Regions from separate parts of the Actinoplanes sp. CA-051413 genome, predicted to be linked through region 2. Evidence: predicted binding sites of a transcription regulator. Region 2 holds the regulator's gene; the other holds the start of a gene.

Region 1 (3,405 bases), 2.1 Mb from region 2:
GAACTGGCCGTGGAATCCGAGAAAGTGGACGCCGCCCGGGTCCGTGCGGCCGAGGAGACCCTGCGCATCCGGAGGCGTACGACGTTCCACACCGGCGCCGTGCACGAGGAGAGCGGACGCCTCGTCGCCTGGACGATGATCGCGAGCGAGAACGACACCGACTGGCACGCCTGGCAGAACATCACCATCGTCGACCCGGACCACCGCGGGCACGGCCTCGGGCTGACGATCAAGAACCACAACCTGCGGTACGCGCGTACGGCCCGCCCCGGCCTGCGGGCGATCGACACCTCCAACGCCGAGGAGAACGAGCACATGCTCCGGATCAACCAGGCGATGGGCTTCCGGCCGGTGGATCGCTGGACCCAGTGGCAGCTGACCGTCTGAACCGGCGCAGCCCCGGCCGCAGCGGGGCCACCCGGTAGCCGCCGTGCTCCAGGCCCGCATGCCGCTCGAAGGCGTTACGCGTGCCGTAGGTGCCGGTCATCGTCCACGAGTAGCCGCAGGACAGCCAGTACGCCGGCCAGAACAGCGGGCCCAGCACCGCGTACTGCCCGGCGTGCCGGCTCTCGTGGGCCAGCAGCGCGGCGCGGCTCTCGTCCAGCAGCCACTCCGCCGTACGCCGGGTGATGATCACCGAGCCGATGGTGAAGCAGGTCGCCGGGGGCGCCTTGCGGCAGTAGCCCTCCGCGATCAGGATGCCGCCGGGGCCGCGGCGCACCTTGGTGCCCGTCAGTGCGGCGATGCCCAGGCCGACCAGCGTGGTGCCGTTCACGGCGGTCAGCACCGTGCGGGCCAGAGGCCACCCGGCGCCCATCAGGCCCGCCGGCGCATCTGCAACTCCAGCAGACCCGGGACGATCGGGTGCGGCACCCGTACGCCGGTGTCCTCGAAGCCCAGGCGCTCGTACGCCCGGACCGCCCGGTCGTTGCCGACCACGACCTCGAGCATCAGCTCACCGCGACCCATCGCCACCGACCACTCGGCCACCGCCTCGACCAGCTCGCGCAGCACGCCCCGGCCGCGCTGGGCCGGTGTGATGTAGACCGCGAAGACGACCGTCGCACGCGGATCCTCCGGCAGCACCGTGCCGCCCGCGTGACCGATCAGCCGGCCCCCGGGATCGGCCACGAACTGGGCCAGCTGGCCGCCGGTCGACGCCTGCGCGATCCGGCGCCGGTAGTCGGCGTGCGGCCGGGCCGCGGCCTGGGCCAGGGTCTCCAGGAAGGCGAGCGGGCTGTCAGCCAGCATCTCCAGCCGCAGCGCGCGCATCCGGCCGGCGTCCGCGGGAGTGACCCGGTGCACGGTCATGGTGGGCGCGACAGTGCTGGTCATGCTGCTCTGCCTACCTCGTCGCCCAGGTGGGGGCAAGTCGGACGCCGATAAACGACCGCCGCGGGCACCCGTGCGGGCGGTCCGTTCTGCTTGCACTCGCCCCAGCAGAGTGCTAAACAAGTGATTGGCACTCGCGCCATGTGAGTGCCAGCAGGTCGGGACGGTGGGGTCACGGCTGCGGCACCGCCATCGGTGCCGGGGCACGGGACCGGTCGTCGCGGGCTATCCGGCTCGGCCTGAGGACGTCACATCGCCAGGTGGTGACGTCCGCATGGTTCTCAACGTGCGGAAAGCGGGCCGGACCGGCCCGGCGCCGCGAATGTCCAGGAGGACAAAGCCGTATGGCCAAGATCATCGCATTTGACGAGGAAGCTCGTCGCGGCCTCGAGAGTGGTATGAACCAGCTCGCCGACGCCGTCAAGGTGACGCTCGGCCCCAAGGGCCGCAACGTCGTGCTCGAGAAGAAGTGGGGCGCTCCCACCATCACCAACGATGGTGTGTCGATCGCCAAGGAGATCGAGCTCGAGGGCACCTTCGAGAAGATCGGCGCCGAGCTGGTCAAGGAGGTCGCCAAGAAGACCGACGACGTGGCCGGCGACGGCACGACGACGGCGACCGTCCTGGCCCAGGCCCTGGTTCGCGAGGGCCTGCGCAACGTCGCGGCCGGCGCCAACCCGATGGCCCTCAAGCGGGGCATCGAGGCGGCCGTCACGGCTGTCTCCGACGAGCTGAGCAAGCTCGCCAAGGACGTGGAGACCAAGGAGCAGATCGCCTCCACCGCCTCCATCTCCGCCGGTGACTCCACGGTCGGCGAGATCATCGCCGAGGCCATGGACAAGGTCGGCAAGGAAGGCGTCATCACCGTCGAGGAGAGCAACACCTTCGGGCTCGAGCTGGAGCTCACCGAGGGCATGCGCTTCGACAAGGGCTACATCTCGGCGTACTTCATGACCGACGCCGAGCGCATGGAGGCCGTCTTCGACGACCCGTACATCCTCATCGCGAACAGCAAGATCTCCGCGGTCAAGGACCTGCTCCCCGTCCTCGAGAAGGTCATGCAGGGCGGCAAGCCGCTCATCATCATCGCCGAGGACGTCGAGGGCGAGGCCCTGGCCACCCTGGTCGTCAACAAGGTCCGTGGCACCTTCAAGTCCGTCGCCGTCAAGGCCCCGGGCTTCGGTGACCGCCGCAAGGCCATGCTCGACGACATCGCCATCCTCACCGGTGGCACGGTCATCAGCGAAGAGGTCGGCCTCAAGCTCGACGCCGCCGACCTGAGCCTGCTGGGCCAGGCCCGCAAGGTGGTCATCACCAAGGACGAGACGACCATCGTCGACGGTGCCGGCAATGCCGAGCAGATCCAGGGCCGGGTCAACCAGATCCGCGCCGAGATCGAGAAGTCGGACTCCGACTACGACCGCGAGAAGCTGCAGGAGCGCCTGGCCAAGCTGGCCGGCGGCGTCGCGGTCATCAAGGTCGGCGCGGCCACCGAGGTCGAGCTCAAGGAGCGCAAGCACCGCATCGAGGACGCCGTCCGCAACGCGAAGGCGGCCGTCGAAGAGGGCATCGTCCCCGGCGGTGGCGTCGCGCTCGTGCAGGCCGGCAAGTCCGCGTTCGACAAGCTCGACCTGGTGGGCGACGAGGCCACCGGTGCGAACATCGTCAAGGTCGCGCTGGACGCCCCGCTGCGCCAGATCGCCGTCAACGCCGGCCTCGAGGGCGGCGTCGTGGTGGAGAAGGTCCGCAACCTCGAAGCGGGTTGGGGCCTGAACGCCGCGAGCGGCGAGTACGTCGACCTGCTGGCCGCGGGCATCATCGACCCGGCCAAGGTCACCCGCTCGGCGCTGCAGAACGCCGCGTCGATCGCTGCGCTGTTCCTCACGACTGAGGCTGTTGTGGCTGACAAGCCGGAGAAGAACCCGGCTCCGGCCGGTGCTCCGGGTGGCGGGGACATGGACTTCTAAGTCCTTCGCTTTTGTTTGCAGGGGCGGGTCGCTTTGCGGCCCGCCCTTTGCTGTGTGCGTGGTGGGGCTTGGGGGCGGGGGATGACCCACGCAGCCCGTCAAGCTT
Region 2 (3,405 bases):
TTGACCCCGCGGTCGCCGCGCCACTGGGCGACCGACCGGGAGGCGGCCCACGGCACGATTTCGTCGACGCCGATCTCGGTCATGGCCTGCACCGCCAGCTCACCGCGGTCGCCCTTGGCGATGCCCTGCACCACCACCAGGCGTGGATCGGGCGCGGCGACAAAATCCCGGCCGGTGACCTCGACGTCGATGCTGCCCCGGCCGACCCCGGTCACCTCGGCGGCAGCAGTCCCGCCCCGCCCGTCCCCGAGCAGCAGCACCTCACCGACCCGGAGCCGCTGCACGGTGGCGGCATGATGCCCCTCCGCACCGGCGAGCGTGAACCGCTTACCGCCGGGCAGGTCGTCAACGAGGAAAAGAGGCGCAGACACCCGCTCACGCTAGCCGAACGCCGCCGGTCCCTCAGTGCCCGTTGAAGGCGTCCCGCATCCGGGAGAAGAATCCGCCCTGCTTGCTCAGCTCGGCGATGTCCTCACCGCGGGTCTTGGCGAAGTCGCGCAGCATCCGCTCCTGGTCGGCGGTCAGCTTGGTCGGCGTCTTGACGTCCAGGTGCACGAACAGGTCACCGCGGCCCTGCCCGCGCAGGTGCGGCACGCCCTTACCCCGGATCCGCAGCGTCGAGGCCGGCTGGGTGCCCGGCTTGACTTCGATGTTCTCCTCGCTGTCCAGTGTCTTGATGGTCAGCCGAGTGCCGAGCGCGGCGGCCGTCATCGGCAGCGTCACGCGGCAGTGCAGGTCGTCGCCCTTGCGGGAGTAGACGTCGTGGGGGCGTTCGTGGATCTCCACGTACAGGTCGCCGGCCGTGCCGCCGCCCGGGCCGACCTCGCCCTGCTGGGCCAGGCGGATGCGCATGCCGTCCTCGACGCCGGCCGGGATCTTCACGGTCAGCGAGCGGCGGGTGCGGATCCGGCCGTCGCCGGCGCAGGTCGGGCAGGGCTGCGGGATGACCGTGCCGTGGCCCTGGCAGACCTGGCACGGGCGGGACGAGACGACCTGGCCCAGGAACGTGCGCTGCACCGACTGGACCTCACCGCGGCCACCACAGGTCTCACAGGTGGCCAGGTGGGTGCCGGGTGCGGTGCCCGCGCCGGAGCACTGGGTGCACAGGACCGCGGTGTCGACCGTGATCGGCGCCTCGACGCCGAAGGCCGTCTCGACCAGGTCGAGCTCCAGGCGCAGGATCGCGTCGGCGCCGGGCCGGGTGCGCGGCCGAGGTCCTCGGGAGCCACCACCGGCGGCCGTGCCGAAGAACGCATCCATGATGTCCTGGAAACCGACGAACGGGCCCGCCCCGCCGGGGCCACCCGGTCCGCCCGCGCCGCCGCCGCCCGGGGCCAGCGGGTCGCCACCGAGGTCGACGATCTGCCGCTTCTGGTCGTCCGAGAGCACCTCGTACGCCGCGTTGATGTCCTTGAACTTCTCGTGCGCCTCGGGGTCGGGATTGACGTCCGGGTGGTATTGACGGGCCAGCTTGCGGTAAGCGCGCTTGATCTCGTCGTCGGTGGCTTCCCGGCTGATCCCGAGAATTCCGTAATAGTCCTTGGCCACAGGGGTTCGAGTCCTCATGTCTGCCCAGCGCTGAGCGGTTCCGTCAGTTTTGTGCCAGCAAATCGCCAACGTAGCGTGCCACGGCTCGTACCGTGGCGATGGTGCCGGGGTAATCCATCCGGGTCGGCCCCAGCACGCCGAGCCCACCAACGATCGTCGTGCCCGGGCCGTAACCCGTGCTGACCACCGAGGCTGCCCGCAGGTTGTCGATCTCGTTCTCGTCGCCGATGCGGACCCGGGTGGTGCTCGGCTCCACCTCACCGATGAGCTTGAGGAGGATGACCTCCTCCTCCAGCGCCTCCAGGACCGGCCGCAGCGAGCCCTGGAAGTCCAGCACGCCGCCGCGGGTGAGGTTGGCCGTGCCCGCCAGAGCGAGGCGTTCCTCACTGCGCTCCACCAGTGTCTCCAGCAGCACCGAGGCGACGCAGGCCATCGTGGTGCGCTTCTCCGGGGCGCACTCGTCGACCAGCGTCTGCACCAGCGGCGGGGTGTCGGCCAGCTTCTGCCCGGTGAGCTTGGCGTTGATCACGCGGCGCATGTCGAGCACGTCGTCGCCGGGCGTCGGCCCGGGCAGCTCCACCAGGCGCTGCTCGACCCGGCCGGTGTCGGCGATCATCACCAGCATGATCCGGGTGGTGGAGATCGGCACCAGCTCCAGATGGCGCACCGCGGAACGGGCCAGGCTGGGATACTGCACGACGGCGACCTGGCGGGTGAGCTGCGCGAGCAGGCGCACCGTGCGGTGCACCACGTCATCGAGGTCGACCGCGCCGACCAGGAAACGCTCGATGGCCCGGCGCTCGGCCGGGCTCAGCGCCTTGACCCGGGAGAGCCGGTCGACGAAGAGCCGGTAACCGGCGTCGGTGGGCACCCGACCGGCACTGGTGTGCGGCTGCCGGATGTAGCCCTCTTCCTCTAGCACGGCCATGTCGTTGCGGACCGTGGCCGGTGAGACGCCCAGCTGGTGCCGCTCGACCAGGGCCTTGCTGCCCACCGGCTCCTGGGTGGCGACGTAGTCCTCGACGATGGCGCGGAGTACTTCGAGCTTGCGGTCGTCGAGACTCATGTCGTACCCCTCCACCTCTCAGCTGGCACTCCGCGAAGTCGAGTGCCAGTCTACGTCGCCCGCGCCCGCCGCGCGATGATCAGCCGTCAGGGCCCGGGCCACTTAGCCGACTGTCTATTCTCCGACGTCACCCGGGTGTTGCTCTCGCCACGTTCGACGTGCGGTCCTACCGTGTGCGCATGACTGAACCGCCGCGTCCGCCCGGTGAGGGCAATCCCTCGGATCCCACCGCGCCGCTCAACCCATATCCGGGTAACGATCCGACTCCCGGATCGGCCCCGCCGCCGCCCCCGGCGTACGGCTCCCCGCAGCCGCCGAGCTACGGCACCCCGCCGCAGCAGCCGCCGACCTACGGCACCCCGCCGCCCACCTCGGGTGCCGGCGGTTACGGCCCGCCGCCCAGCTCGGGTGCGGGTGGCTACGGCCCGCCGCCGAGCTCCGGCGCGGGTGGCTACGGCCCGCCGCCCGGCTCCGGTGCCGGTGGCTACGGCCCGCCGCCCGGCTCCGGTGCCGGCGGTTACGGCCCGCCGCCCGGCGCCTACGGCCAGCAGCCCGGTGGTTACCCGCCGGGTGGCTACGCGCCGGGCAACGACGACAAGACCTGGATCCTGGTCGCCCACTTCGGGGGCGCGGCCGGCGCGTTCCTCGGTGGCGGCTGCTCCGGCTGGATCGCGCCGCTGGTGGCGCTGCTGGCCAAGGGCAACCAGTCCCCGGTCGTACGGGCCGAGGCGGTCAAGGCGCTGAACTTCCAGATCCTCTGGTCGATCATCGCCATCGTCGGCTGGGTGCTG

What was found. Region 2 encodes HrcA, which represses chaperone genes, less so after heat shock. Its sites were predicted from a motif close to GGTTNGCACNCTCNNNNNGAGNGTGCNAACC; they were not measured.
Region 1: the regulator HrcA is predicted to act here: its motif matches at 1,458-1,488, upstream of groL (chaperonin GroEL).

Annotation. Positions count from the first base shown of each region.
Region 1 is NZ_CP192100.1:9,425,283-9,428,687, reverse strand. It holds gene ACQP2Y_RS44510 (GNAT family N-acetyltransferase) at 1-387, shown strand, start outside; gene ACQP2Y_RS44505 (hypothetical protein) at 326-817, opposite strand; gene ACQP2Y_RS44500 (N-acetyltransferase family protein) at 817-1,335, opposite strand; gene groL (chaperonin GroEL) at 1,677-3,299, shown strand.
Region 2 is NZ_CP192100.1:1,661,765-1,665,169, reverse strand. It holds gene ACQP2Y_RS07945 (16S rRNA (uracil(1498)-N(3))-methyltransferase) at 1-371, opposite strand, end outside; gene dnaJ (molecular chaperone DnaJ) at 403-1,548, opposite strand; gene hrcA (heat-inducible transcriptional repressor HrcA) at 1,592-2,614, opposite strand; gene ACQP2Y_RS07930 (DUF4870 domain-containing protein) at 2,794-3,405, shown strand, end outside.